2 regions of the Streptomyces sp. FIT100 genome follow, and region 1 is predicted to be linked to the other one. Evidence: riboswitches for the same ligand, from Rfam matches in the RefSeq annotation. Region 1 holds a riboswitch; the other holds the start of a gene.
What was found. A riboswitch is a leader RNA that binds a small molecule or an ion and turns the genes downstream of it on or off. The one in region 1 is predicted to bind glycine.

Region 1 (15,280 bases):
TGCTTCGAGATGAGGACTCCCACCTCCTAGAGAGGGTAAGGCTCCCAGTAGACGACTGGGTTGATAGGCCGGATATGGAAGCCAGGTAACTGGTGGAGTTGACCGGTACTAATAGGCCGAGGGCTTGTCCTCAGTTGCTCGCGTCCACTGTGTTAGTTCTGAAGTAACGAACTCGCCTTTTGCTGGCTGGTAGTTCGATATCTTCATAGTGTTTCGGTGGTCATAGCGTTAGGGAAACGCCCGGTTACATTTCGAACCCGGAAGCTAAGCCTTTCAGCGCCGATGGTACTGCAGGGGGGACCCTGTGGGAGAGTAGGACGCCGCCGAACAATCATTCAGGGAGAGCCCCGGACCGTCACGGTCCGGGGCTTTTCTGCGTGATCAGGATTTTCCAACCCGTACCCCCTGTGTACGACCCCCGGATGGCGGCAGGTAAAGTCAGGGGGCATCATTGGCACGTTCCACAGGAGGCCCCCGGGTGGAGGTCCAGGAGACTCGCGTTCAGACGGACCGGGTGCTCACCATCCCCAACATCCTCAGCATGGCCCGCCTGCTCGGTGTGCCCTTGTTCCTGTGGTTGATCCTTCTCCCTGAGTTCGGCGGTCCGAAGGCCGACGGCTGGGCTCTACTCGTGCTGGCGCTGAGCGGTGTCAGCGACTACCTCGACGGCAAGCTGGCCCGGCGCTGGAACCAGATCAGCAAACTGGGCCGGATCCTCGACCCCGCGGCCGACCGGCTTTACATCCTTTCCACCCTGGTGGGGCTCACCTGGCGTGAGATCCTGCCGCTCTGGCTCACCGCTGCGCTATTGGCCCGGGAGTTGATGCTGCTGGTGATGGTGGGAATCCTTCGCCGGCACGGCTATCCGCCACCCCAGGTGAACTTCCTGGGTAAAGCTGCAACCTTCAACTTGATGTACGCCTTCCCGCTGCTCCTGCTCAGTGACGGAAACGGGTGGCTTGCGTCACTCGCTGAAGTTTTCGGATGGGCGTTCGCCGGATGGGGTACAACTCTCTATTGGTGGGCAGGGATCCTCTACGTGGTTCAGGTCCGCCGGCTCGTCAGGGCGGATGCCCCGGCCGATTGAGCCGATGTCCGGAGCTGTGGTGAGACCGCCGGCCCGCGGATGACGAAACCAGGGCCTACCCGGACGGGTGAAGTCGGCTAGACCGTCGTCTCTTCAAGGAGGACGCTTCCGACATGAAGGCCGTCGTGATGGCTGGTGGCGAAGGTACCCGACTTCGCCCCATGACCTCGAGCATGCCCAAGCCACTCCTGCCGGTGGCCAATAGGCCGATCATGGAGCATGTGCTGCGCTTGCTGAAGCGGCATGGGCTCAATGAGACCGTCGTAACCGTTCAGTTTCTCGCGTCCCTGGTCAAAAACTACTTCGGTGACGGCGAAGAACTGGGGATGGAGCTCACATATGCCAACGAGGAGAAGCCACTCGGCACCGCGGGGAGCGTGAAGAACGCCGAGGAGGCGCTCAAGGACGATGCGTTCCTCGTCATCTCCGGCGATGCGCTCACCGATTTCGACCTCACCGACCTCATCGCCTTCCATAAGGAGAAGGGCGCCCTCGTCACGGTGTGCCTGACCCGGGTGCCGAATCCACTGGAATTCGGCATCACGATCGTGGACGAACAAGGGAAGGTCGAGCGGTTCCTCGAGAAGCCGACCTGGGGACAGGTCTTCTCGGACACGGTGAACACCGGTATCTACGTCATGGAGCCGGAGGTCTTCGACTACGTCGAGGCGGACGTGCCCGTGGACTGGTCCGGTGATGTGTTCCCGCAGCTCATGAAGGAAGGCAAGCCGATCTACGGCTACATTGCCGAGGGCTACTGGGAGGACGTGGGCACCCACGAAAGCTATGTGAAGGCGCAGGCCGACGTACTCGAAGGCAAGGTCGACGTCGAACTCGACGGCTTCGAGATCTCGCCCGGCGTATGGGTCGCCGAAGGGGCCGAGGTGCATCCCGACGCGGTACTCCGCGGGCCTCTCTACATCGGTGACTACGCCAAGGTCGAGGCCGATGTGGAAATCCGCGAACACACCGTCGTCGGCTCCAACGTGGTCGTCAAGAGCGGCGCGTTCCTGCACCGGGCCGTCATTCACGACAACGTCTACATCGGACAGCACAGCAATCTCCGCGGCTGTGTGATCGGCAAGAACACCGACATCATGCGGGCCGCGCGCATCGAGGACGGCGCCGTCATCGGCGACGAATGCCTGATCGGCGAGGAATCGATCGTCCAGGGCAATGTGCGGGTCTACCCGTTCAAGACCATCGAGGCCGGCGCCTTCGTCAACACCTCGGTCATCTGGGAGTCGCGCGGCCAGGCGCATCTCTTCGGAACCCGGGGCGTGTCCGGGATCCTCAACGTGGAGATCACGCCTGAGCTCGCCGTGCGCCTCGCGGGGGCGTATGCGACGACGCTCAAGAAGGGCGCCACCGTCACCACGGCACGCGACCACTCCCGCGGTGCCCGGGCGCTCAAGCGGGCGGTGATCTCGGCGTTGCAGGCCAGCGCCATCGACGTACGCGACCTCGAGAACGTCCCGCTCCCCGTGGCACGCCAGCAGACCGCGCGCGGCAGCGCCGGCGGCATCATGATCCGCACCTCTCCCGGCGTGCCGGACTCCGTCGACATCATGTTCTTCGACGAGCGAGGGGCGGACCTCTCCCAGGCCAGGCAGCGCAAGCTCGACCGGGTCTACTCACGGCAGGAGTACCGCAGGGCGTTTCCCGGTGAGATCGGGGACCTGTCCTTCCCGCCCGCGGTCTTCGACTCGTACACCGGATCGCTGCTGCGGCACGTCGATACGACGGGGGTCGCCGAGGCGGGCCTCAAGGTGGTCGTCGACGCCTCGAACGGCAGCGCCGGGCTCGTTCTGCCGAGCCTGCTCGGCCGGCTCGGGGTGGACGCACTGACGATCAACCCCGGCCTCGACGAGGCCCGGCCCACCGAGACCGCCGACACCCGCAGGTCCGGACTGGTGCGCCTCGGAGAGATCGTGGCATCGGCCCGCGCCGCGTTCGGTGTGCGGTTCGACCCCGTAGGCGAACGGCTTTCGCTCGTCGACGAGCGCGGCCGGATCATCGAGGACGACCGGGCGCTGCTCGTCCTGCTCGACCTCGTCGCCGCCGAGCGGCGCAGCGGACGCGTCGCGCTGCCCGTGACGACCACACGCATCGCCGAGCAGGTCGCCGCCTACCACGGCACGCAGGTCGAGTGGACGACGACGTCGCCCGACGATCTGACCCGGGTCGGCCGGGAGGACTCCACCATCTTCGGTGGGGACGGCCGTGGCGGCTTCATCATTCCGGAGTTCAGCAGCGTTTTCGACGGCACTGCGGCGTTCGTGCGGCTGATCGGGCTCGTGGCCCGCACCCAGCTCACGCTCAGCCAGATCGACGCGCGGATCCCGAGGGCGCATGTGCTGCGCCGGGACATGGCGACACCATGGGCCGTCAAGGGCCTTGTGATGCGCCGGGTCGTCGAGGAGGCCGGGGACCGCTCCGTCGACACGACCGATGGGGTGCGTGTCGTCGAGGCCGACGGCCGCTGGGTGATGGTGCTGCCTGATCCCGCCGAGGCCGTCACCCATCTGTGGGCGGAGGGGCCGGACGACGCGTCGGCCCAGGCCCTGCTCGACGAATGGTCAGGAGTCGTCGACAGCGCAGGTCAGTGAGGCACCGACCGGGTTCGTCACGGAGGTGACGACAGGACGCCGGAGGGCGGCTCGGCCCGCCCTCCGGCACATCGGTGGGGCCATTCGGCGGTAACGGCTGCGACGTGCGACGATGTGCGGCATGCCGCAGCCGCCCCCCGTTCGGAGCACCCCCACACCCCCGCCACGCCCCGATGCTTCCATGTCGTTGCTGACCAACGTCATGGACCACAGCCTCGACGACGGATACGCGGAGGCGGCGGCGCGCAGGGATGCCGAGGGCGGCGGGCTGCCGAGGACGGTGCGGGCCAAACTGGGGCTCGCGGCCGGGCTGGTCCTGGCCGCCCTGGTGGTGACGCTGGGGGCGGCGCAGGCGCGGATATCGGCACCCGTGGTGGCGAAGGAGCGCGAGGAGCTCATCGACCGTATCGACGCCGAGACCGAGGCGGCCGACCGGCTCGAGGCCGAGGTCGACGGGTTGCGCGACGAGGTGGGGGAGCGGCAGCGCAAGGCGCTGCAGCAGCACGGCGGCGACCAGGGCGAGCTGGTCGCGCTGCTCTCGGGCGGCACGGAGGTGCACGGCCCCGGGATCAAGCTCGTCGTCGACGACGCGTCCGACGCCGGCTCGGGCGGTGGCGGACCTCGGGAGAGCAGCGGCTTCTCCGACACGGGCCGGGTACGCGACCGGGACATGCAGCGGGTCGTCAACGGGCTGTGGCAGTCGGGTGCGGAGGCCGTCTCGATCAACGGGCAGCGGCTGACCGCCCTGTCCGCCATCCGGGCGGCCGGCGACGCCATACTGGTCGACAACAGGCCGCTGGTGCCGCCGTACACGGTGCTGGCGGTGGGGGACGGGAACAAGCTGAGCACCGCCTTCCAGGACAGCGCCGACGGGCAGTACTTGCACGCGCTGCAGGAGAACTTCGGCATTCGCACCAGCATTTCCGCGCAGGACGAGGTGCGTCTGCCTGCCGCGCCGAGCCTGATCGTACGTACCGCAGAGCCGAGGGCCGCCGATGCCGCAACGGGCAGCGGACAGGCCACGGAAGAGACAGGGAAGGGCACATCGTGATCGCCGTACTGGGCCTCGTCGTGGGAGTCGTGGCGGGGCTGTTGCTCCGCCCCGAAGTGCCGGCGGTGGTCGAGCCCTACCTGCCGATCGCCGTTGTCGCGGCCCTGGACGCGGTCTTCGGCGGGCTGCGGGCCATGCTCGACGGGATCTTCGTCGACAAGGTCTTCGTCGTCTCCTTCCTGTCGAACGTCGTGGTCGCCGCGCTGATCGTGTTCCTCGGGGACAAGCTCGGCGTCGGCGCGCAGCTGTCCACGGGTGTCGTGGTGGTGCTCGGCATCCGGATCTTCTCCAACGCCGCCGCCATCCGCCGGCACGTGTTCCGGGCGTGAGGCCGATGAGCGACAGCGAAACCATGCGCGACGACGAGCAGACCCCCGAGACGCCGCAGACCCTGGCCGCGCCGCGGACACCTGGCGAACCCCGGACGCTTGGCGAACCCCGGACACCTGCCGAGCCCCAGGCACCGGGGGAGCCCCGGGCATCGGCGGAACCACCGGCATCCGCGGATCCCCGCACGTCCGCGGAAACCGCGGTGGATCAGGTGGATCAGGTGGAGCAGGTCCAGGACACGCTCACCGGCCGGCAGCGCCTGACCGCCGCGCTCTGGCCGCCCAGGGTCACCCGCGCCCAACTCATCGTCGCCCTCCTGCTGTTCGTCCTCGGCCTCGGCCTGGCCATCCAGGTCCGGTCCACCAGCGACAACAGCGCACTGCGCGGAGCGCGCCAGGAGGATCTGGTGCGCATCCTCGATGAACTCGATGACCGCACCAAGCGTCTGGAAGATGAGAAGCAGCGCCTGGAGAACCAGCGCACCGAGCTGGAGACCAGCTCGGACCAGGCGGAGGAGGCGCGCAAGCAGACGCAGGAAAAGGAGCGGCAGCTGGGGATCCTCGCCGGTACGGTGGCGGCCGAGGGGCCGGGCATCACACTGACCATCGAGGACGCGGCCGGAGCGGTCGAGTCGGACATGCTGCTCGACGCGATCCAGGAGCTGCGTGCCGCGGGCGCCGAGGCCATCCAGATCAACGGCGTCCGGGTCGTCGCCGACACCTACCTCTCCGGAGACGCCGGCGACATCGAGGTCGACGGCAAGGGGATCAGCGCACCGTACGGCTTCAAGGTCATCGGCAAGTCCCAGGACCTGGAGACTGCGCTGAACATCCCCGGAGGTGTCGTGCAGACGCTGGAGAAGGAGCAGGCCACGGCCACCGTGACACGCTCCGAGAAGATCGTCGTGGATGCCTTGCGACCGGCGCAACGGCCTGACTACGCTCGGTCGTCCTCCCAGTGAGGCGGGGCACCGGCGGAGGGAACAAGAGGGGCACCGGACAAGCGCGAGAGGTTGCGGGGGGTCGACGCATCGTAAGCATGCTGCGTGGTGGAAACTGTCCGGAGGTTACGGACGTTGTGAGGATGTCCGGGTCGGCAGGTGTGTTCAGTCAGGGTTCCTGCCCCACGGGCGGGTCAGTTTCGGTCAAGGGGAATCGCCCGTGAAGTTGTTTGGGAAGTTGTTCGGCAAGAGCGCACGCGAGGAGAGCGGCACCGCCCGCCATCGCGCACCGCGCCATGGCCAGGAGGCGGAGCAGAGCGGCGAGCGCCCGCTCTTCAGGGATGAGGTCGCCGGTTCCGATGGTGACATTCCCGGCGGTCAGGGCGCGTCTGCTGTTGACCCTGCCGGTCCCGGCCGCATAGGTTTCGGGGAACCGCCAACCTCAAGTACGGGTGGAGGGTTTGCCTCCGACCCGTATGCGTCCCAGGCCCCCGCGGGGCAGCCGCGGCAGGAGGATTCGTCCATGCCGGTTTGTACGCGATGCGGGCACCGCAACGCCGAAGCCAGCCGCTTCTGCTCCAACTGCGGCGCACCGCTGCGGCCCGGGGTGCCGGCGGAGCGTGCTGCGGAGACGACCTCGACGATCTCCATCTCCGGGATCGAGGCATACGAGTCGGAGACCACGGGCCAGACGCCCGTGCCGTCGCTCTCGCCCGAGGCCCAGGCCGCGGTCGACGCCCTGCCGCTCGGCTCCGCGCTGCTCGTCGTGCGCCGCGGCCCGAACTCGGGCAGCCGCTTCCTGCTGGACGGCGAGCTGACCACGGCCGGACGTCACCCGCAGAGCGACATCTTCCTCGACGACGTCACCGTGTCACGCCGCCACGTGGAGTTCCGCCGGTCGCCCGACGGCCGCTTCACCGTCACGGACGTCGGCAGCCTCAACGGCACGTACGTCAACCGTGAGCCGATCGACTCGGCCGTGCTGTCGAACGGTGACGAGGTCCAGATCGGCAAGTACCGGCTGGTCTTCTACTCGAGCCAGCGGGGCGTGTGACCCTCAAGGAAGGTCCATGCTGCGAACACCCTCGGGCGGTGCCGGTCACGGCACCGCCGGTGGCAACCGGCTGGTCAGCATCGGCTCGGTGCTGACCCAGCTGCGCGACGAGTTTCCCGAGGTCACCATCTCCAAGATCCGTTTCCTGGAGGCCGAGGGACTGGTCGAGCCGAGGCGCACCCCGTCCGGCTACCGCAAGTTCAGTCCGGAGGACGTCGAGCGGCTGGCCCAGGTGCTACGCATGCAGCGTGATCACTACCTTCCGCTCAAGGTCATCCGGGAGCACCTCGACGCCCTCGCCCGCGGTGAGCAGCTCGCCGCACCGGCGCAGGGCGCGCCCCGGGACCCGTACGACCCAGGGAGCGAGCCGGATCCCGACCGCCCGACCGCGGCCCGGGTCGGCCGGTCCGAGCTGCTCGCCGCCGCCGAGGTGACCGAGGAGGAGCTGGTGGAGTGGGAGTCCTACGGACTCATCACTCCCGCGGCCGAGGGCGGTTACGACGCCGAGTCCGTGACCGTGGCCAAACTGGTCGCCGACATGGGCCGATTCGGTCTGGAACCCCGGCATCTGCGCGCCATGAAGGCCGCCGCCGACCGCGAAGCCGGATTGGTCGAACAAGTGGTCGCACCGCTGCGCCGGCACCGCAATCCGCAGACCAGAGCCCATGCCGAGGCGACCACCAAGGAACTGGCCGACCTTTCCGTCCGCCTCCACGCCGCCCTGGTCCAGACCGCCCTCGGCGTCCGTTTGCCGTGATCGGGTGCTGATCTTGGCGGAGCCCGACTACCCAAACCTGCCGGGCACGTCCTAGGGTTGCTGTGTGAACGAGCTCGACGTTGTGGGTGTCCGGGTGGAAATGCCCTCCAACCAGCCGATCGTGCTCCTGCGCGAAGTGGGAGGCGACCGGTACCTCCCCATCTGGATCGGCCCGGGGGAGGCGACCGCGATCGCCTTCGCACAGCAGGGAATGGCCCCCGCCAGGCCGCTGACCCACGATCTCTTCAAGGACGTCCTGGAGGCCGTCGGGCAGGAGCTCACGGAGGTGCGGATCACCGACCTGCGGGAAGGCGTGTTCTACGCGGAGCTGGTCTTCGCCAGCGGAGTCGAGGTCAGCGCCCGTCCTTCCGACGCCATAGCCCTCGCACTGCGCACCGGCACGCCGATCTACGGCAGCGACGGGGTCCTGGACGACGCGGGCATCGCGATCCCGGACGAGCAGGAGGACGAGGTGGAGAAGTTCCGCGAGTTCCTCGACCAGATCTCGCCCGAGGACTTCGGCTCCAGCAGCCAGTGACCTGCGGGTCGGCGGACCGCGGAGGTCATCACCACACCGGGTGCAGGTGCCCAATCGAACAGCACTTCCCCGGATCGGGGTACGCAAACCACTCTCAGGGTGATTATCACTCGGCGTGCCGAGTGTGGCGATCGTTGACGCACCCCGAGTGACTGCCTACCGTCGTGATGGCAGGTCAAGGACGGAGGTCGGCGTGAGAAGCAGCGGCGACGGTACGGCAGGGGGCCCCCTCGGAGTGAGTCCGGGGCGGGGCGCGTCGTATCCGCTTCACATCGGTTCGGTCGAACCCTCGGCCGACTCACCGACCGAGACGGTCGGCTACCGCGGCCCGACCGCGTGTGCCGCGGCAGGCATCACCTACCGGCAGCTCGACTACTGGGCACGCACCGGGCTCGTCGAGCCGAGCGTGCGTCCGGCGTACGGATCGGGCACCCAGCGGCTCTACAGCTTCCGCGACGTCGTCGTCCTGAAGATCGTGAAGCGCTTCCTCGACACGGGCGTCGGGCTGCAGAACATCCGGACCACGGTGCAGCACCTGCGGGCCCGCGGATTCGCGGACCTCGAGCGGATGACGCTGATGAGCGACGGCGCGACCGTCTACGAGTGCTCGTCGCCCGACGAGGTCGTGGACCTCCTCCAGGGCGGTCAGGGGATCTTCGGCATCGCCGTCGGCGTCGTCTGGCGCGACGTCGAGGCGGCACTGTCCCAGCTGCACGGCGAGCGCATCGACACGGGCGAGACGCTCATCGGGCACAATCCCGCCGACGAGCTGGCCCGACGGCGCCGCGACCGGGCCGTCTGAACCCGTCGCGCACACCCCGGCACCCCTACCCGCCTCCGGGCGGACAGGACGGCATGCGGCCGTACGTCCGTACGGCCGCATTGTCAGTGGCGTAGGGCAGCATCTGAGACGTGAGACCCGCGCCGACGATTCTGCATCTGGACATGGATGCGTTCTTCGCCGCCGCCGAGCAGGCGGCGAAGCCCAGCCTGCGCGGAAAGCCGGTGATCGTCGGCGGGCTCGGACCACGCGGAGTGGTGGCGACCGCGTCGTACGAGGCGAGACGCTTCGGGGTCCATTCGGCGATGCCGATGGCCCAGGCCAGGCGGCTCTGTCCGAACGGCGCCTGTCTCGTGCCGCGGTTCTCGCTCTACCGGTCGGTCAGCGAGCAGGTGATGGCGCTGCTGGGCGAGCTGTCGCCGCTCGTGGAGCCGCTGAGCCTGGACGAGGCATTCGTGGACCTGGAAGCGGGCGGTGCGGCCGATGACTCACCCACGGCGCGGGCGGCCGGTGAGCGGCTGCGCAGGGACATTCTCACGGTCACAGGGCTGACCGGGTCGGTCGGTCTCGCAGGGTCGAAGATGCTCGCCAAGATCGCCTCCGAGCAGGCCAAGCCGGACGGTCTGGTGCTGATAGAACCTGGCACCGAGCGCGAGCTCCTCGGGCCGATGCCGGTGCGGACGCTGCCCGGGGTGGGGCCGGCCACGGGGGAGCATCTGCGGCGGGCCGGCATGACCACCGTCGCCGACCTTGCGGCGGCCGGCGAGGACGAGCTCGTACGGCTGCTGGGGAAGGCGCATGGGACCGCGCTGTTCCGTATGGCCATGGGGTACGACGACCGGCCCGTGGTGGCCGAGCGGGACGCGAAGTCCGTGTCGGTCGAGGACACCTTCGACGTGGATCTGCACGACCGGCTGCGGATCAGGCTGGAGGTGGAGCGGCTCGCCGACCGGTGCGTGCGGCGGCTGCGCGCCTCCGGGCACTCGGGCCGGACGATCGTGCTGAAGGTGCGGCGCTTCGACTTCTCCACACTGACCCGGTCGGAGACGCTTCGGGGGCCTACGGACGACCCGGCGGTCGTGCGAGAGGCCGCGGGGCGGCTTCTGGAGTCCGTGGACACCACGGGCGGTGTGCGGCTCCTCGGCGTGGGCGTGAGCGGCCTCGCCGACTACACGCAGGAGGATCTCTTCGCCCAGGCCGCCGCCGGGGAGCACGCGGCCTCGGAGGGGCCCCAGGCGGGCGGGGACGGGACCGACGCACGGCCCGGCATCGACACCGCCGCCGAGGTGCGGACGGATCCGCAGGAGCCGCCGCAGCAGCCCGCCGAGCGGCGCTGGCCGGCTGGACACGACGTGCAGCACGTCCGGTACGGAGCGGGATGGGTGCAGGGCAGTGGAGTCGGCCGGGTCACGGTCCGCTTCGAGGAGCCGTGGTCGCCCGTGCCGGGACGGGTTCGCACCTTTCCGGTCGACGACCCCGAACTGACACCGTCGGAGCCGCTGCCGCTCATCAGGCCGGAGGCCGATCAGTCGTCGCGGCCCGCCAGCCGGCCGAAGTCACGGTCGGGCACGGACCGGCCGGACGCCGGGTCCGGGCCACCGGCGGAGCCGTCACCGGAAGCGGTCGGCGACCCAGGGGAAGCGGACGACTCGGGTGCAGCGGTCGACTCGGATGACGTGGGCGAGGAGGGGGAGGCAGGGGCCGACGGAGTCGTCTTCCCGGGAGGAGAGGGGAGGTCGAGACCGTAGTGGTGGTACAGCTGGAGCTCCTGCTCGGGCGAGAGATGCCGCCCGACACCGAAGTCCGGGGCGTCCTTGATCAGAGCCCGCTCGAACGGAATGTGCAGTCCGTCGTTGGCGAGTTCGCTCGGCTCCAGCGGCACGAACGCGTCCCGGCTGAACAGTCCGGTGCGTACGGCCGCCCACTCGGGCACCCCCGTCGCGTCGTCGAGATACACCTCGTCCACGGTCCCGATCTTGGCGCCGTTGCGGTCGTACGCCTTGCGGCCTATCAGGCTGCGCGGATCGACATCGGTCTGCACGGTCCCTCCAACTGGTCGCACTCCTCGGTAAGTACTACGAAAGTCCACATTTGTGGGGTCGGCCACTCGAAGGTTCCGGTCAAGACCTCGCTGGTAGGCTGGCATCGGCTGTCGACCCCGTGCGGGAGAGTGCTCCGGTTCTCACACCGGAGACGCCGAAGGAGCAAATCCTCCCCGGAATCTCTCAGGCCCCTGTACCGCACGGACGAGGTCACTCTGGAAAGCAGGGCGGGCGTCGACGGCATCCGCTCTCACCGACGGTGAAAGTCGGGACGTCAGCGAGCGGACGGACCGGTGAAGCTCTCAGGTTGAGATGACAGAGGGGGAGGCCGTCCGGGCACCCACGCCGTGGTGCCCCTCGCAGGTCGCATCGACCAGGAGGCCTCAGCATGACCGCCAACCGCACTCCGCTCTCCCAGCTGGAGCGAGGCACCCCCTTTGAGCAGCGCCACATCGGCCCCGACGCCGAGGCCCAGGCCAAGATGCTCGCCCAGGTCGGCTACGGCTCGCTCGACGAGCTCACCGCCGCCGCCGTGCCGGACGTCATCAAGAGCGCCGAGGCCCTCGGGCTGCCCGGCGCCCGCACCGAGGCCGAGGTCCTCGCCGAACTGCGCTCCCTCGCGGACCGCAACAAGGTCCTCGCGCCGATGATCGGCCTCGGCTACTACGGCACGTTCACCCCGCCGGTCATCCTCCGCAACGTCATGGAGAACCCGGCCTGGTACACGGCCTACACCCCCTACCAGCCCGAGATCTCCCAGGGCCGGCTCGAGGCGCTGCTCAACTTCCAGACCGTGGTCGCCGAGCTCACGGGGCTGCCCACCTCCGGGGCCTCCCTCCTCGACGAGGGCACCGCGGCCGCCGAGGCCATGGCCCTGTCCCGCCGTGTCGGCAAGGTCAAGAACGGCGTCTTCCTGGTCGACGCCGACACCCTGCCGCAGACCACCGCAGTCATCGAGACCCGCGCCGAGCCCACCGGCGTCGAGGTCGTCGTCGCCGACCTCAGCGACGGCATCCCCGCCGAGATCGCCGAGCGCGGCGTCTTCGGCGTACTGCTCCAGTACCCCGGTGCCTCCGGCGCGGTGCGCGACCTCAAGCCCGTCATCGAGCAGGCCCACGGGCTGGGCGCGATCGTCACCGTCGCGGCCGATCTGCTCGCCCTCACCCTGCTCACCTCGCCCGGCGAGCTCGGCGCCGACATCGCCGTCGGCACCACCCAGCGCTTCGGCGTCCCCATGGGCTTCGGCGGCCCCCACGCCGGTTACATGGCCGTGCAGGACAAGCACGCCCGCAGCCTCCCGGGCCGCCTCGTCGGCGTCTCCGTCGACGCCGATGGCAACAAGGCGTACCGCCTCGCCCTGCAGACCCGCGAGCAGCACATCCGCCGCGAGAAGGCCACCAGCAACATCTGCACCGCGCAGGTGCTGCTCGCCGTGATGGCCGGAATGTACGCCGTCTACCACGGCCCGGACGGCCTGCGCACCATCGCCCGCCGCACCCACCGCTACGCCGCGATCCTCGCCGCCGGCCTGCGCTCCGGAGGCGTGGAGCTCGTCCACGACGTGTACTTCGACACGCTCACCGCCCGCGTCCCCGGCAAGGCGGCCGACGTCGTCGTCGCCGCCCGCGAGAGCGGTGTCAACCTCCACCTCGTCGACGCCGACCACGTCTCCGTGTCCTGCGACGAGACCACCGGCCGCGCCCAGCTCATCGCCGTCTGGTCCGCCTTCGGCGTGGACGGCGACATCGAGGCCCTCGACGCCGCCACCGACGACACCCTCCCCGCCGGGCTGCTGCGCACCGACGACTACCTCACCCACCCGGTCTTCCACCAGCACCGCTCCGAGACCGCGATGCTGCGCTACCTGCGCAGGCTCGCCGACCGCGACTACGCGCTCGACCGCGGCATGATCCCGCTCGGCTCCTGCACGATGAAGCTGAACGCGACCACCGAGATGGAGCCGGTCACCTGGCCCGAGTTCGGCCAGATGCACCCCTTCGCGCCGGTCGAGCAGGCTCAGGGCTACCTGACCCTGATCCGTGAGCTGGAAGAGCGCCTCGCCGAGGTCACCGGCTACGACAACGTCTCCATCCAGCCCAACGCCGGATCCCAGGGCGAGCTCGCCGGCCTCCTCGCCGTCCGCGCCTACCACCGCGCCAACGGCGACGAGCAGCGCACCGTCTGCCTCATCCCCTCCTCCGCCCACGGCACCAACGCAGCCAGCGCCGTCATGGCCGGCATGAAGGTCGTCGTCGTCAAGACCGCCGACGACGGCGAGATCGACGTCGCCGACCTGCGCGCCAAGATCGAGCAGTACCGCGACGAGCTCTCGGTCCTCATGATCACGTACCCGTCGACGCACGGCGTCTTCGAGGAGCACGTCGCCGACATCTGCGCCGAGGTGCACGACGCCGGCGGCCAGGTGTACGTGGACGGCGCGAACCTCAACGCGCTGGTCGGCCTCGCCAAGCCGGGCAAGTTCGGCGGCGACGTCTCGCACCTCAACCTGCACAAGACGTTCTGCATCCCGCACGGGGGCGGCGGCCCCGGCGTCGGCCCGGTCGGCGTCCGCGCCCACCTCGCCCCGTTCCTGCCGAACCACCCGCTCCAGCCGTCCGCGGGCCCCGAGACCGGCGTCGGCCCCATCTCGGCCGCCCCCTGGGGCTCGGCCGGCATCCTGCCCATCTCCTGGGCGTACGTCCGGCTCATGGGCGGTGAGGGCCTCAAGCGCGCCACCCAGGTCGCCGTCCTCGCGGCGAACTACATCGCCAAGCGCCTCGAACCGCACTACCCCGTGCTCTACACCGGCCCCGCCGGCCTCGTCGCGCACGAGTGCATCGTCGATCTGCGCCCCCTGGCCAAGGCCACCGGCGTCAGCGTCGACGACATCGCCAAGCGCCTGATCGACTACGGCTTCCACGCCCCGACCATGTCGTTCCCCGTCGCCGGCACCCTCATGATCGAGCCCACCGAGAGCGAGGACCTGGCCGAAATCGACCGGTTCTGCGAGACGATGATCGCGATCCGTGCGGAGATCGAGAAGGTCGCCACCGGCGAGTGGCCCACCGACGACAACCCGCTGCGCAACGCGCCGCACACCGCGGCCGCGCTCGGCGGCGAGTGGGAGCACGCGTACAGCCGCGAGGAGGCCGTCTTCCCCGCCGGTGTCCAGGCCGCCGACAAGTACTGGCCGCCGGTGCGCCGTATCGACGGCGCCTTCGGCGACCGGAACCTCGTCTGCTCCTGCCCGCCGCTCGACGAGTACGACGGCTGACAGCGACCGTCAGCGACTGACACCACCCGCTGACGCCGACTGAGAACGGCGGACACGCGTCAGGGCCGGTTCGGAACCTCCGAGCCGGCCCTCGGTCGTACGGGCCCTCAGGCCGCCGACGCCACCTGCTGCGGCCGGTGCGGGGCGATGATCTGCCCGTCCGGGAGCAGCTCGCCGGTGTCCTCGAAAAGCAGTACTCCGTTGCACAGCAGACTCCAGCCCTGCTCCGGGTGGTGCGCCACGCGACGGGCCGCCTCCCGGTCGGGGGACTCGGCTGACGGGCAAGGTGGCTGGTGCTGGCACATGGATGGGTTCTTTCGCTGCGAAGTGGTGACTGTCCTGCGGCTCGATGCGCTGTTCATGGCCGCCCCCGTATCTCTCGGTCCGATCCCAGTGTTGCCCCACGAGCGTCAATCCGCAGGGATTTCACGGCAGCTCGTCCTCACACTCAAGGACGTATCACCCGCGCGGACGGTTCACCCCAACTACAGGGCCTGATCGGGTGGTTTGGCATGGCCGCAGCTGACTAGTCCGACCGGGAGCACGATGGCGCCCCGTGACCATGGGCCACAGGGCGTGAGCACCACCGGCATACCCTCAGGCAGGCGACCCCAGCAGCGGCGTCGCCGGCGTCACCCGCAGCGTCAGCACCGGCAGCAGATCCGCCACCCGGTGCGGACGGTGCGCGGCGATCCCCGGCGGCGCCGGCGCCAGCGGCACCAGCAGATCAGCCGGAGCCGGCGTGCCGCCCGACGCGTCCGCCGCCGTGTCGCCGTGCAGCCACAACGTGATCATGTACAGCTCCGGGACGGACAGC
Region 2 (15,280 bases), 4.6 Mb from region 1:
AGTCTGCCGCCACCGCCCGCAGGCTCACACAGAGTGTCGTACTCCGTCAGTGGGCGCTCTCCCCGCAGGTCGCCGAGCACGCGACCCTGCTCGTCTCCGAGCTCGTGGGCAACGCGGTGCGTCACACGGGGGCGCGGGTCTTCGGGCTGCGGATGCTGCGCAGGCGCGGCTGGATCCGGGTGGAGGTGCGGGATCCCTCCCGCGGGCTGCCGTGCCTGATGCCGGTGCACGAGCTGGACACCAGTGGCCGAGGCCTCTTCCTGGTCGACAAGCTCTCCGACCGCTGGGGCGTCGATCTGCTGCCGCGCGGAAAGACGACCTGGTTCGAGATGCGCGTCGTCGACCGCGCCTGACCGTCCCCGGAAGCACGAAAGCCCCCTGCTGCCGTCGTGCGGCGCCTGGGGGCTTCATGCGTGCGGCCGTGGACAAGGGGGTGTGATCCACGACCGCTCTGGAACGACCTGGCCCGGGTCAATGGGGGTCGTGTCACCGACTATGGCAGACGGGGGGCCTTCGCGCCAAAAGTCCCTACTGGATTAAATCGGTCCATAGTCGCCCAAATGGAAAGTGAATCAAAGGTGAAATGAGCCACCCGCCTCGGAAACAATGATTAGGTATGGGGCGGCGCGGGTGATCCCTTGATCCGGGTGCGATTCGAGGGTCCTGGTGGAGGAGCGACGCGCAAAGGTCCTGAAGTAGGCAAATCATTATTTTTCGCCCCTGCGTGCGTATCGTGATCACCGTGATTCGCATCGGCCGGCGCGGCGCCCTGCGCGCGCGAGTGCACACGGGCGCCGCGCTCGCCGTCATGCTTCTGGTCTCCGCCGTCGCGGCGGGCTGCACCAGCCCCGACCGGCAGAGCGGGCGCGAGTCCGCCCCGCCCCCGCCGCCGACCAGGGAGGCGGCCGCCGTCCCCGCCGGGCTGCCCGGGATGCCGCCGGTCCTGGACCCGAAGGACATCTACGCGGCCGACCGCCCCGGCCGCCTCTCGCCGACCGTCGCCGACTTCCCGTCGCGGGTGTACGTACCGAACACGCTCTCCCACACGGTCACGGTCATCGACCCGGCGACGTACAAGATCGTCGATACCATCCCGGTCGGCGACCACCCGCAGCACGTCGTGCCCTCCTGGGACCTGAAGACCCTGTGGGTGAACAACAACCGCGGCAACAGCCTCACTCCGATCGACCCGGCGACCGGCAAGGCGGGCAGCCCCGTCGACGTGCACGACCCGTACAACCTCTACTTCACGCCCAACGGCCGCCACGCCGTCGTCATGGCCTCCCTCGACCGCGAGCTCGTCTTCCGCGACCCCCACACCATGCAGACGCTCAAGACCACCCCGGTGTCCTGCTACGGCGTCAACCACGCGGACTTCTCCGCCGACGGGCGGTACTTCATCGTCTCCTGCGAGTTCTCCGGGGAACTGCTCAGGGTGGACACGGAGCGGATGGAGGTGACCGCCCAGCAGAAGCTCCCGTTCTCCGGCGCGATGCCGCAGGACGTGAAGCTCTCGCCGGACGGCAGGACCTTCTACATCGCCGACATGAAGGCCCACGGCGTATGGGTGCTGGACGGCGACCGGTTCACCACGCCGAACCTGCTGCCCACCGGCAAGGGCGCCCACGGCCTCTACGTCAGCCGTGACTCCAGGGAGATGTACATCACCAACCGCGGCGAGGGCTCCATCTCCGTCTTCGACTTCGCCCGGGACGACCTCACGAAGAAGTGGCAGCTCCCGGGCGGCGGTTCCCCCGACATGGGCGGGGTCTCCGCCGACGGCAAGGTGCTCTGGCTGTCGGGGCGGTACCACTCGGAGGTGTACGCCGTCGACACCACGACCGGCCGGCAGCTGGCCCGTATCCCGGTCGGCGACGGCCCGCACGGACTCGCGGTCTATCCGCAGCCGGGCCGCTACTCGCTCGGCCACACGGGCGTCTTCCGCTGACCCGGGGCCGGCCGGTGCCTCAGCCGGCGGCCAGCAGCGCCTCGGAGCCGACCGGCCGGTACCCCGCCTGCTGGAACGTCCGCACACTGCGTGCGTTCCCCGGAGGCTGCTGCGCCCACACGTATGCGCCGCGCGGGACCAGATGACGGGCGGCGAGCGCCAGCTCCACGCCGAGCCCCCCGCCCCGCGCCTCCAGGTCCACCTCGATGGCGGCCTCCCACCGGCCCGCCACCCCGCGGCCGAGCGCCAGCACACCGCCGTCCGTCGCCCATACCCGTACCTCGTCGCGGTACTTGAGGGCCCGCGCCACCCGGGGATGGTCCCGGTCCTCGAACTCGCGCAGCGAGAGGTCCGGAAGCCCGGACCGCCAGGGCGCGACCGACAGCAGGTCGATCGTGTTCATGGAGCGGCCGGTCCTGGCCATCAGGGCGCTCAGGAAGGCGGGGTTCATGCTCGCCGCGAGCGGATCGCCGGCCGTGGCCGCGAGTGTGGAGCGCACCCACGCGGGGTCCTCGTCCGTGAACACGACGGAGTGCGCGGTGAAGGCCAGCACGCCCGCGTCCCGCGGATCCGGCTGCGGAACCACCGTGGTCGTACCGTCCGGCGGCGGGAACTCGCCACGCGCCGCCGCCGCCAGGATCCGTACCAGCTCGTCGCTCACCCCTCCATCCTCGCGCACCGGCAGCGCCGATAGCCTGACCTCCGTCAGTAAGGCACCAAGAAGGGGTGGACAGTGGCGGACATCGAGTCGGCGCGCAAGGCCTTCGACCGTTACGACCTGAACGGCGACGGGCTGATCTCGGCCTCGGAGTACAAGAGCGTGATGGCGCAGCTGGGCGACTTCCACGTCACCGAGACGGTCGCCGCGGCCGTCATCAAGGCCAAGGACGGCAACGGCGACGGCCTGCTGACCTTCGACGAGTTCTGGGCGTCCCTCGACAAGGACTGATCCCACAAGGACTGATCCCACAAGGACCGATCCCACAAGGACTGATCCCACCGGGCGCACGCGGCGCGGCCCCCGGCGCATGTCGCCGGGGGCCGCGCCGTGTCATCACCGGATCAGCACTCGATGATGTTCACCGCGAGCCCGCCGCGCGCGGTCTCCTTGTACTTGACGCTCATGTCCGCTCCGGTCTCCTTCATGGTCTTGATGACCTTGTCCAGGGAGACCTTGTGGCTGCCGTCGCCGCGCATCGCCATCCGCGCCGCCGTGACGGCCTTCACCGCCGCCATGCCGTTGCGCTCGATGCACGGGATCTGCACCAGACCGCCGACCGGGTCGCAGGTCAGGCCGAGGTTGTGCTCCATGCCGATCTCGGCGGCGTTCTCCACCTGCTCCGGGGAGCCGCCCATCACCTCGGCGAGCGCGCCCGCCGCCATGGAGCAGGCCGAGCCGACCTCGCCCTGGCAGCCGACCTCGGCGCCGGAGATCGAGGCGTTCTCCTTGAAGAGCATGCCGATCGCGCCGGCCGCGAGCAGGAAGCGCACGACGCCCTCCTCGTCGGCGCCGGGCACGAAGTTCATGTAGTAGTGCAGGACCGCGGGGATGATGCCCGCGGCGCCGTTCGTCGGAGCGGTGACGACGCGGCCGCCCGCCGCGTTCTCCTCGTTCACGGCCATCGCGTAGAGGGTGATCCACTCCATCGCGAGCGCCTTCGGGTCGCCCTCGGAGCGCAGCTTGCGCGCGGTGGTGGCGGCGCGCCGGCGCACCTTCAGGCCGCCCGGGAGGATGCCCTCGCGGGACATGCCGCGCGAGACACAGGCCTGCATGACGCGCCAGATGTCCAGGAGACCCTCGCGGATCTCCTCCTCGGTCCGCCACGCCTTCTCGTTCTCCAGCATCAGGGCGGAGATCGAAAGACCGGTGTCGCGGGAGAGCCGCAGCAGCTCGTCACCGGTGCGGAAGGGGTACTTCAGCACGGTGTCGTCGAGCTTGATCCGGTCCTCGCCGACGGCGTCCTCGTCGACGACGAAGCCGCCGCCGACCGAGTAGTACGTCTTCTCCAGCAGCGACTGGCCCTCGGCGTCGTACGCCCACAGGGTCATGCCGTTCGCGTGGTACGGGAGCGTCTTGCGGCGGTGCAGGACCAGGTCCTCGTCGAAGTCGAAGTCGATCTCGTGGGCACCGAGGATGCTGATCCGCTTGCTGTTCTTGATCCGCTCGACCTGGTCGTCGGCGGTCTCGACGTCGACCGTGCGCGGGGAGTTCCCCTCCAGGCCCAGCAGGACGGCCTTCGGGGTGCCGTGGCCGTGGCCGGTCGCGCCGAGCGAGCCGTACAGCTCGGCGCGTATCGCGGTGGTGTGGGCGAGCAGGCCCTCGTTCTTCAGCCGGCGGGCGAACAGCGCCGCGGCCCGCATCGGGCCGACCGTGTGGGAGCTGGACGGGCCGATGCCGATCGAGAACAGGTCGAAGACCGAGATGGCCACTGGGGTACTCCTCAAAGCTGGTAGACGCCGTTGTCTGCCGGGGTGGCGCAGAAGGACGAACGGGCTGTTGCGTGGTGCGGGGCACCGCACTCACTCTCCAGTGTGCGCGGTGCCCCTTTTGTTTTGCTTACGTCTGGATTACAGACCAGGGTAGAGCGGGTGCTTCGCGGCCAGGGCCGTCACCCGCGCCTTCAGCGCCTCCGCCTCGGCCGCCCCGAAGGAGGAGGGCGCCTTCAGCACCTCGGCGATGACGTCGGCGACCTCGCGGAAGTCCTCGGCCTGGAAGCCGCGGGTCGCGAGCGCGGGCGTACCGATCCGCAGACCCGAGGTGACCATCGGCGGGCGGGGGTCGTTCGGGACCGCGTTGCGGTTGACCGTGATGCCGACCTCGTGGAGCCGGTCCTCGGCCTGCTGGCCGTCCAGCTCCGAGTGTCGCAGGTCGACCAGGACCAGGTGCACGTCCGTGCCGCCGGACAGGACCGACACGCCGGCCTGCTCGACGTCGTCCTGGACCAGACGCTCGGCGATGATCTTCGAGCCCTCCAGGGTGCGCTGCTGGCGCTCCTTGAACTCCTCGGAGGCCGCGACCTTGAAGGAGACCGCCTTCGCCGCGATGACGTGCTCCAGCGGACCGCCCTGCTGACCGGGAAAGACCGCCGAGTTGATCTTCTTGGCGAGCTCGGAGGTGCAGAGGATCACACCGCCGCGCGGGCCGCCAAGCGTCTTGTGGGTGGTCGTGGTCACGACATGGGCGTGCGGCACCGGGTTCGGGTGCAGGCCCGCAGCGACCAGGCCCGCGAAGTGGGCCATGTCGACCATCAGGTACGCGCCGACCTCGTCCGCGATCCGGCGGAAGGCGGCGAAGTCCAGCTGGCGCGGGTACGCGGACCAGCCGGCCACGATCAGCTTCGGCTTGGACTCCTTGGCGAGCCGCTCGACCTCGGCCATGTCGACCTGGCCGGTCTGGTCGTCGACGTGGTAGGCGACCACATTGTAGAGCTTGCCGGAGAAGTTGATCTTCATGCCGTGGGTCAGGTGCCCGCCGTGCGCGAGGTTCAGACCCATGATCGTGTCGCCCGGCTTCAGCAGCGCGAACATCGCGGCGGCGTTGGCCTGGGCGCCCGAGTGCGGCTGCACGTTGGCGTGCTCGGCGCCGAACAGCTCCTTGATGCGGTCGATGGCGATCTGCTCGACGACATCGACATGCTCGCAGCCGCCGTAGTAGCGGCGGCCCGGGTAGCCCTCGGCGTACTTGTTGGTGAGGACCGAGCCCTGCGCCTCCATGACCGCGACCGGAGCGAAGTTCTCCGAGGCGATCATCTCCAGGGTGGACTGCTGGCGGTGGAGCTCGGCGTCGACGGCGGCGGCGACGTCCGGGTCGAGCTCGTGGAGAGGGGTGTTGAGAAGCGACATGGTGATCCCTAGTTGCCGGAGAACTCGGTGTACTCGTCCGCGGAGAGCAGGTCCTTCGGCTCCTCCGTGACGCGCACCTTGAACAGCCAACCGCCCTCGAACGGGGCGGAGTTCACCAGCGACGGGTCGTCCACGACGTCCTGGTTGGCCTCGACGATCTCTCCGCTGACGGGGGAGTACAGGTCGCTGACCGACTTGGTCGACTCGAGCTCACCGCAGGTCTCGCCCTCGGTGACCGTGGAGCCGACCTCGGGGAGCTGGGCGTAGACGACGTCACCGAGCGCGTTGGCCGCGAACTCCGTGATGCCGACCGTCGAGACGCCGTCCTCGGCGGCCGACAGCCATTCGTGCTCCTTGCTGTAGCGCAGCTGCTGGGGGTTGCTCATGACGTGAATTCTCCTGTACGCGGGGGAGTGCTGCTGATAGGGGCTGCTGGAAGGACTGCTTCCGGCGCTGGAGGTACTGCTTCCTGCGCCGGAGGGACTACTTCTGGCGCTTGTAGAAGGGGAGCGCCACGACCTCGTACGGCTCATGAGTACCGCGGATGTCGACGCCCACGCCCTCGGTGCCGGGCGCGGCGTGCGCCGCGTCGACGTACGCGATGGCCAGCGGCTTGCCCAGGGTCGGCGACGGGGCTCCTGAGGTGACCTCGCCGATCACCTGGCCGGCGGCGACGACGGGCATCCCGGCGCGCGGCACCCGGCGGCCTTCGGCGATCAGGCCGACGAGCTTGCGCGGCGGGGTGGCGGCGGCCCGCTCGGCGGCGGCCTCCAGGGCGGCGCGGCCGACGAAGTCGCCCTCCTTCTCGAACTTCACGACCCGGCCCAGGCCCGCGTCGAACGGTGTGAGGGAGGTCGTCAGCTCGTGCCCGTACAGCGGCATGCCCGCCTCCAGGCGGAGCGTGTCACGGCAGGACAGACCGCAGGGGACGAGGCCGACGGGCTCGCCCGCCTCGGTCAGGGCCCGCCACAGCTTCTCGGCGTGCTGCGGCTCGACGAAGAGTTCGAAGCCGTCCTCACCCGTGTAGCCGGTACGGGCGATCAGCGCGGGCACCCCCGCGACGGTCCCGGGCAGGCCCGCGTAGTACTTCAGCCCGTCGAGGTCCGCGTCGGTGAGCGACTTCAGGATGCCGGGGGACTCGGGGCCCTGGACCGCGATCAGCGCGTACGCGTCGCGGTCGTCCCGTACGGCGGCGTCGAAGCCGGCGGCCCGCTCGGTCAGGGCGTCCAGCACGGTCTGCGCGTTCGAGGCGTTGGCGACGACCATGTACTCCGTTTCGCCCAGGCGATAGACGATCAGGTCGTCGAGGATCCCGCCGTCCTCCTGGCAGATCATCGTGTAGCGGGCGCGGCCGACGGCGACCCCGCCGATGTTGCCGACGAGCGCGTAGTCCAGAAGGGCGGCGGCCTCCGGCCCGGTGACGGTGATCTCACCCATGTGGGAGAGGTCGAAGAGACCGGCCTTGGTCCGTACGGCGTTGTGCTCGTCGCGCTCGCTGGCGTACCGCAGGGGCATGTCCCAGCCGGCGAAGTCGGTCATGGTCGCGCCCAGCGAGCGATGCAGCGCATCGAGGGCGGTGAGACGGGGGGTGGTGCTCATGGATAGGACTCCCAGGGCATGACTGGCGAGGACGATCCTCCCCATCTGTCATCGAAACCTGAGAGGTTCATCACGACCACATGTGCGTGTGATCACGACTTGCACCTTGGGTGGAGCCGCATGAGCTGCGACTCGCTTTTCAGATCTGCCTCATCACGCGCGGTACGGGGCCTGAGAGATTCAAGGGAGGTACTTGCTCCTTCGGCGCCCGGCGCACACAGTGGCCGGGACTCTCCCGCGCGGATTCAAGCGGCCGGTATGCAGTTGGCGCGGCCATCATTGCACGGGCGCCCGGATCAGCAAATCGCTTGTTGGTCATTACCTTTTCTTTAAGCTTCTTGGGCAGGGTCCCGAAGACCCGACAAGGGGGAGAGCGATGACGTTGCAGCGGTCAGGTGCCTATATGACGACGACAGCCCGGGCGGCGGGGCTGCCCGCGCGGCTCGGCGTGCCCGCGCGTGCGCCCGTCGTGCGTGACCTGCGTGACCGGTCGGGCCGCCTCCCGCGCAGCCTGGAGTTCGCCCACGGGGACGTGGTCGTGATCTCGGGGCTGCCCGGGAGCGGCAAGTCCACGCTGATACGGCGCGCGGCGGAGGGCGGCGGCATCGACTCCCAGGACGCCCGCGACCGCTGGGACGCGCGGATGCCCCGGCTGCTGCCGTACGCGGTGTACCGGCCGCTGGTGCGTGCCGCGCACTACGCCGGGCTGTGGCGCGCCCTGCGCTCCGGCGCCGGCGTGATCGTCCACGACTGCGGCACCCAGTCCTGGGTCCGCCGCTGGCTGGCCCGCGAGGCCCGCCGCCGCGGCCGCTCCCTCCATCTGCTCCTGCTGGACGTCGCCCCCGCCGTCGCCCGCGCGGGCCAGCGCGAGCGGGGCAGGGGCGTCTCCCCGTACGCCTTCTCCCGCCACCGGTACGCCGTCTCCCGCCTGCTCCGTGACGCGGAGCGCGGCCGTCTCCCCTCCGGCTGCTCCTCCGCCACGCTCCTCGACCGCGACGCCGCCACGGCGCTGAGCCGGATCGGCTTCACCCCGGCGGCGTGAGCGGGGGCTCCGGGCGCGGAGCCCCGGCGAACACCCAGCCCCCGCGATTACGGAGCCCGGTGAGTACGGAGCCCCCGCCCGTGGGGGCTCCGTACCGCTACCCTGCTTCCGCAGGACATCGCGGCCCGTACCGGGCCGGACGGGGACGGGGAAGCAGGGAAGACGCAGTGGACGCGCACACGACATGGCCCGCCAACGAGCTCGAAGAGGTGCTCGCCGCGTCGCTCGGCAACCCCACGGCCGGCGCACGCCTCGTCGAGGTCCTCGGCCGCAGCCACCTCTGGGTGCCGCTCCCCAACGGCGGTGGCCCGGACAGCCCCGGCCTCGACCTGCCCACCCTGGAGATCGACGGCGCTCCGTACGTGCCCGTCTTCAGCTCCCAGCAGCAGTTCCTCCTCTGCCTGGGCGACCGTGTCTCCGGCACCGTCGCCCCGGCGGTCGAGTTCGCCCGCGGACTGCCTCCGCAGCTCGGCATCGCCGTGAACCCCGGCGGCGCCGTCGGCGTCCCGCTGCCCCCGCCGGCCGTCGCCGAGCTCTGCCGCACCGGCCGCACCCCGTTCGGGGGTACCTCCCATGCCGGAGGCTATGGGGGAGGGCCGGCGAGCGGCGGCCGTGTCCGGCTGTTCGAGCCGGACTGGCAGGAGGAGCCGATCGACTTCCTCGCCGCCGCGGCCGGGGAGTTCGAGGAGACCGGCATCGTCCAGACCGCCCGCCGGGTGCTGGCGAGCATCGAGGGCGACGCGCCGACCCTGTTCATCGGCGTCCAGCTCTCCGCCTGGGAGGCCCACCACCGCACCGCGCCCATGGACGCGCTCGGCCGCGCGCTCGGCCGGGTCGCCGTGCAGTGGCCGGTCAACCTGGTGCTGCTGGACATCGCGCAGGATCCGGTCGGCGACTGGATGCTCAACCGTGTCCGGCCCTTCTACACCCGGCAGTACGCGTAGGCGCCGAGGCAGGCGTCAAGGCGGCGTCAGTACCGCCGCTTAAGCTGGTTCAGGGCAACGGCGGATCGAAGAGGGGGACCAGGGTGAGTGCGTCAGGCACCGCGGCGGCCGGGCAGGTCGAGCACATGCTGCGCCAGGTGACGCCCGGACGCTACGACGCGTACGAGGCGCTGCTCCGCGCGCTCGCCGAGCCGGCCACCGGCCGGCTCTGGATGCTGCTGTGGCACGGCAGCTCCGGCTCCCCCGACGCCCAGTACGGGAACATGGAGGTGGACGGCCAGGCGTACGCCCCGTGCGTCACCTCCCCCCAGGAGCTCGCCGCCTCCGGCTGGACCCGCGCCCACGAGGTCGTCACGGGATCCGACATCGCCCGTGCCCTCTTCCCCGACCACTGGGGCATCTGGCTCAACCCGCACGCCCCGGGCGGCGGCGTCGGCATCCCCTGGCTCGATCTGCGCCGGATCGCCACCGGCCTCGACCGGATGCCCGCGGGGCCGCTCCGGCTGGCCGAGCCCGCCGTCGAGATCCCCCAGTTCTACGCCCTGCTCACGCAGAACGCGCACCGCACCCCCGCCGTCCGCTCGTTGCGCAGGGCCTGGGTGCAGCCCGCGCTCGGCGCCCCGTATCTCGCCATCGGCCTGGATCTGTACGACACGGGTCAGCAGTCCGTCGAGAGCGTCCGCGCGATGATGCAGCAGTCGGTCGCCGCCGTCCCCGACGGGCTTCCGGTGTCCACCGTCGCCATGTCCGACGACTACGACCCGGTGGCGATGTGGCTGCGGGCCAACGCCCGCCCGTTCTACGACCGCGAGGCCCACGGCGTCCCGCCCCAGCGTCCGGGGTACGGGTACCCGCCCGCGTACTGACCGGAGAGTCCGTAACGGCCGTCCTGACCGGCCGTCACTCCGGCGTGGCGTCATCCGCCGTGCCGGGCCCCGGCCGACGGGCCGCATCGCACGTATGGGTGTGAATCGAGCGCTACCAGTACGCAATTGTCCGGCTTGCCCCGCTCAGCAAGCAGTAGCGTCCGGAAAACGGATGGCGTCCGGTCGCATCACGGTTGAGCAACATTCGCTGCCAGGTATGGCGACTGATCGCCGACCCATTGAAGACTCCCCGCATCACAGGGCGTTCGACTCTTCGCGCGAACTGCCCCAGCACTCGTTACACCACGCCGCCACCCGCGGCGGGCAAAGGCCGGCTACCGGCGGCCGAGAGGGGTCCTCACCACGATGACGGCACCACTGCACGACACGAGTGCGGCCGGAACCTCCGCCGCCGCTGTCGATGTCGCGCCCGAAGGCCCTGCGAAGGCGATCGAAGGCCGCTCTCCCTGGCAGATCGCCTGGACCAGGCTCAAGCGCGACCGGCTCGCCCTCGCGGGCGGCGCCATCGTTGTCCTCCTCATCCTGGTCGCCGTCTTCGCGCCGCTGATCGTGAGCCTGCTCGGCCACCCGCCGAACGACTTCCACGAGGACCAGATCGACCCGCTCTTCGGCACGCCGATCGGCCCGTACGGCGGCATCAGCTCCGACTTCCTGCTCGGCGTCGAACCGGTCAACGGCCGCGACGTGTTCAGCCGCATCGTCTACGGCGCGCGCATCTCGCTGCTCGTGGCCTTCCTCGCGGCCGTCTTCGCCGTCTTCCTGGGCACCGTGCTGGGCGTCATCGCCGGCTACTTCGGCGGCTGGGTCGACGCGGCGCTCAGCCGGGTCATGGACGTGATGCTCGCCTTCCCGCAGCTGCTCTTCACCATCGCGCTCGTCTCCGTCCTGCCCAACGACCTCCTCGGAGTGTCGGGTTCCGGTGTGCGCATCGGCGCGCTGGTCGTCGTCATCGGCTTCTTCGGCTGGCCCTACGTCGGCCGGATCGTCCGCGGCCAGACCCTCTCGCTGCGTGAGCGGGAGTACGTCGAGGCCGCCCGCAGCCTGGGCGCCGGCCGCCTCTACATCCTGCGCCGGGAACTACTGCCCAACCTGGTCGCCCCGATCACCGTCTACGCGACCCTCATGATCCCCACCAACATCCTCACCGAAGCGGCGCTCAGCTTCCTCGGCGCGGGTGTGAAGCCGCCCACGGCTTCCTGGGGGCAGATGCTGTCGAAGGCCGTCAACACCTATGAAGCAGACCCACTGTTCATGGTGATCCCCGGTCTGGCGATCTTCATCACCGTCCTCGCGTTCAACCTCTTCGGCGACGGCGTACGCGATGCGCTCGACCCGAAGGGCGCCCGCTGACCCTCCGCGACGAGCCGTCAGGAAGAACCGAAAGACACGCCCCTGCCGCTGGCGACAGGAGGCCCATCCCAACGGCGGACCGCCGTAACGGCCGCCATGATTACGGAGGTTGCGAGACCATGACACTGAACAGCCCCCAGAGGCGCAGAATCGCCGCAGGCGCCCTGCTCGCCTCGGCCACCATGCTCGTCACCACGGCGTGCGGCGGCGGCAGCGGCAGCGGTGAGGACAAGAGCAGCGCGGCCGGCTTCAACGCCGCCGTGAACAAGGTCGCCAACGCCTCCGACAAGAAGGGCGGCGAGCTGAAGTTCATCGGCTCGCAGGAGGCCGACTCGTGGGACCCGCAGCGCGGCTACTACGGCTTCATGTGGGACTTCGCCCGCTACTACACGCGCCAGCTGGTCACCTTCAAGGCCGCGCCCGGCGCCGAGTCCACCGAGCTCGTCCCGGACCTCGCCACCGACGCCGGCCAGATCTCCCCCGACGGCCTGACCTACACCTTCACGCTGAAGGACGGGGTCGCCTGGGAGGACGGCAAGCCGATCACGTCCAAGGACATCAAGTACGGCATCGAGCGCATCTGGGCCCAGGACGTCATCTCCGGCGGCCCGATCTACCTCCAGCAGGTCCTCGACCCCAAGGGCGAGTACAAGGGCCCGTACAAGGACACCACCCCGGACAAGCTCGGTCTGAAGGCCATCGAGACGCCGGACGACAAGACCATCATCTTCAAGCTGCCCGTCGCCAACAGCGACTTCCTGCAGATGCTGGCCATGCCGGCCGCCTCCCCGGTCCGCCAGGACATGGACACCAAGGCCAAGTACGGCCTGAAGCCGTTCTCCTCCGGCCCGTACAAGTGGGAGTCCTACACCCCGAACAAGTCCATCAAGCTGGTCCGCAACGACAAGTGGGACGCCAAGTCGGACACCGTCCGCAAGGCCCTGCCGGACACGATCAGCGTCACGTTCACCACGAACCCCGACGACATGGACAACCGCCTCATCGAGGGCGAGTACGACGTCGATCTCAACGCCACCGGCATCGGCCAGGCCGCCCGCGCCAAGGTGCTCCAGCAGCACAAGGACAACGCGGACAACCCGCAGACCGGCTTCATCCGCTACGCGGTCTTCCCGCAGACGGTCGTCCCCAATATCGAGTGCCGCAAGGCGATGATCTACGCGGCCGACTCCAAGTCCCTGCAGACCGCCCGCGGCGGCCCGCAGGCCGGTGGCGACATCGCCGCCAACATGCTGCCGCCGGCGATCAAGGGCGCCGACCCGAAGGCCGACCCGTACGGCAAGCTCGCCGGCAAGGCGGACGTCGCCAAGGCCAAGGAGGCCCTGGCGAAGTGCGGCAAGCCGAACGGCTTCAAGACCACCATCGCGGTCCGCAACAACAAGCCGATCGAGATCGCCACCGCCGAGTCCCTCCAGCAGTCGCTGAAGGCCGTCGGGATCGACGCCCAGATCGACCAGTTCGACGGCGCCCAGACCTCCGGCATCATCGGCTCGCCGAAGGTCGTCAAGGACAAGGGTTACGGCATCATCATCATGGGCTGGGGCGCGGACTTCCCGTCCGGCCAGGGCTTCCTGCAGCCGCTGGTCGACAGTCGCTTCATCCTCCAGAGCGGCAACAACAACTTCTCGGAGCTGAACGACCCTGCCATCAACGGCCTGTTCGACCAGGCGCTGCAGGAGACCGACCCCGAGAAGGCCGGCGAGCTGTACAAGCAGATCAACACGAAGGTCTCGGAGGCCGCGGTCTACCTGCCCTTCACCCACGAGAAGAACATCATCTGGCGCAGCTCCCGACTGACCAACGTCTACACGGCCGACGCCTACAACGGCCGCTACGACTACGCGTCGCTCGGCGTCGTCAAGTAACCCCCCACCCGCTCCAACGGCGCACCACCCGCCGCTAGGTCCGAAGGGCAGGTGATGGCCAGGCGCGGCGGCCGGGGAATCCGATCGGATTCCCCGGCCGCCGGCCGGCCGACCGCATGCTTGCATATATCGTCCGACGGCTCTTCGCCGTCGTAGTGATGCTGCTCGTCGTCACCTTGGTGACGCTCGGCATCTTCTTCCTGATCCCCAAGCTGACCGGCAGTGACCCTGCCGCGATGTTCGTCGGCAAGCAGGCGGATCCGGCCTCCATCGAGGGCGTCCGGCAGAAGCTGGGCCTGGACGAGCCGATCCTGGTGCAGTTCTGGCACTTCGTCTCCGGAATCTTCGTCGGACGCGACTACGTCGGCGGCGGCGACACCATCCACTGTGCGGCGCCCTGCTTCGGCTACTCGTTCCGCACCGAGCAGGACGTCTGGCTGATGCTGGTCGACCGCATCCCGGTGACCGTCTCCATGGTCCTCGGCGCGGCCGTGCTCTGGCTGGTCATGGGCGTCAGCACCGGCGTGGTCTCCGCGCTCCGGCGCGGCACCGCGATCGACCGGGTCGCCATGGTCACCGCGCTCGCCGGCGTCTCGCTCCCCATCTACTTCACCGCCATGCTGGCGCTGCTGGTCTTCCGCATCCAGCTCGGCTGGCTGGACGCCAGGTGGGTGCCGTTCACCGAGTCGCCCGGCTCCTGGTTCATGGGCCTGCTGCTGCCCTGGGTCACCCTCGCCTTCCTGTACGCGGCGATGTACGCCAGACTCACCCGCGCCACCATGCTGGAGGTGCTGGGCGAGGACTACATCCGCACCGCCCGGGCGAAGGGCCTCACGGAGCCGGTGGTGCTCGGCAAGCACGCCATGCGCTCCACCATGACCCCCATCCTGACCATCTTCGGCATGGACCTCGGCGCCCTCGTCGGCGGCGCGATCCTGACCGAGACCGCGTTCAACCTGCCCGGTCTCGGGAACGCCGCCTTCAGGGCGGTGAGCGAACGCGACCTGCCGCTGATCCTGGCGGTCACGCTGATCACCGCGTCGGCCGTGGTCATCATGAACCTCGTCGTGGACCTCCTGTACGCAGTGATCGACCCCCGAGTGAGGCTCGCATGACGGACCAGCTGGCGAAAACCGGGGCCGCCCTGGGCGAGCCCGCTCCGACCGCACCGTCCGACGCGTTCCTGGACGTACGCGATCTCAAGATCCACTTCCCGACCGACGACGGCCTCGTCAAGTCCGTGGACGGTCTCACCTTCCAGCTGGAGAAGGGCAAGACCCTCGGCATCGTGGGCGAGTCCGGCTCCGGCAAGTCGGTGACCTCGCTCGGCATCATGGGACTGCACACCGTCGGCCAGTACGGCCGGCAGAAGGCGCAGATCTCCGGTGAGGTCTGGCTCAACGGGCAGGAGCTGCTCTCCGCCGACCCCGACGCCGTACGGCGGCTGCGCGGGCGCGAGATGGCGATGATCTTCCAGGATCCGCTGTCGGCGATGCACCCGTACTACACGGTCGGCCACCAGATCGTGGAGGCGTACCGCGTCCACCACAAGGTGGACAAGAAGACGGCCCGCAAGCGTGCGGTCGAGCTCCTCGACCGGGTCGGCATCCCCGAGCCCGCCAAGCGGTTCGACAACTACCCCCACGAGTTCTCCGGCGGTATGCGCCAGCGCGCCATGATCGCGATGGCACTGGTCAACAACCCGGAGCTGCTCATCGCGGACGAGCCGACCACCGCGCTCGACGTGACCGTGCAGGCCCAGATCCTCGACCTGATCCGGGATC

Region 2: linked by a shared signal. The riboswitch ahead of gcvT (glycine cleavage system aminomethyltransferase GcvT) and the one ahead of gcvP (aminomethyl-transferring glycine dehydrogenase) in region 1 are both predicted to bind glycine.

Annotation. Positions count from the first base shown of each region.
Region 1 is NZ_CP075715.1:958,882-974,161, reverse strand. It holds rRNA gene KK483_RS04165 (23S ribosomal RNA) at 1-132, shown strand, start outside; rRNA gene rrf (5S ribosomal RNA) at 213-329, shown strand; gene KK483_RS04155 (CDP-alcohol phosphatidyltransferase family protein) at 479-1,087, shown strand; gene KK483_RS04150 (mannose-1-phosphate guanyltransferase) at 1,201-3,696, shown strand; gene KK483_RS04145 (DUF881 domain-containing protein) at 3,818-4,747, shown strand; gene KK483_RS04140 (small basic family protein) at 4,744-5,076, shown strand; gene KK483_RS04135 (DUF881 domain-containing protein) at 5,100-6,038, shown strand; gene KK483_RS04130 (FHA domain-containing protein) at 6,133-7,071, shown strand; gene KK483_RS04125 (MerR family transcriptional regulator) at 7,088-7,828, shown strand; gene KK483_RS04120 (bifunctional nuclease family protein) at 7,893-8,366, shown strand; gene KK483_RS04115 (MerR family transcriptional regulator) at 8,560-9,168, shown strand; gene KK483_RS04110 (DNA polymerase IV) at 9,279-10,895, shown strand; partial or broken gene KK483_RS04105 (PRC-barrel domain-containing protein) at 10,859-11,188, opposite strand; glycine riboswitch at 11,301-11,398, shown strand; gene gcvP (aminomethyl-transferring glycine dehydrogenase) at 11,578-14,463, shown strand; gene KK483_RS04095 (DUF5999 family protein) at 14,571-14,768, opposite strand; gene KK483_RS04090 (hypothetical protein) at 15,061-15,280, opposite strand, start outside.
Region 2 is NZ_CP075715.1:5,607,600-5,622,879, forward strand. It holds gene KK483_RS25310 (ATP-binding protein) at 1-353, shown strand, start outside; gene KK483_RS25315 (YncE family protein) at 809-1,948, shown strand; gene KK483_RS25320 (GNAT family N-acetyltransferase) at 1,968-2,609, opposite strand; gene KK483_RS25325 (EF-hand domain-containing protein) at 2,682-2,897, shown strand; gene KK483_RS25330 (L-serine ammonia-lyase) at 3,011-4,378, opposite strand; gene glyA (serine hydroxymethyltransferase) at 4,517-5,791, opposite strand; gene gcvH (glycine cleavage system protein GcvH) at 5,800-6,177, opposite strand; gene gcvT (glycine cleavage system aminomethyltransferase GcvT) at 6,275-7,390, opposite strand; glycine riboswitch at 7,541-7,638, opposite strand; gene KK483_RS25350 (ATP-binding protein) at 7,767-8,432, shown strand; gene KK483_RS25355 (enhanced serine sensitivity protein SseB) at 8,600-9,376, shown strand; gene KK483_RS25360 (enhanced serine sensitivity protein SseB C-terminal domain-containing protein) at 9,460-10,242, shown strand; gene KK483_RS25365 (ABC transporter permease) at 10,609-11,613, shown strand; gene KK483_RS25370 (ABC transporter substrate-binding protein) at 11,733-13,496, shown strand; gene KK483_RS25375 (ABC transporter permease) at 13,613-14,611, shown strand; gene KK483_RS25380 (ABC transporter ATP-binding protein) at 14,608-15,280, shown strand, end outside.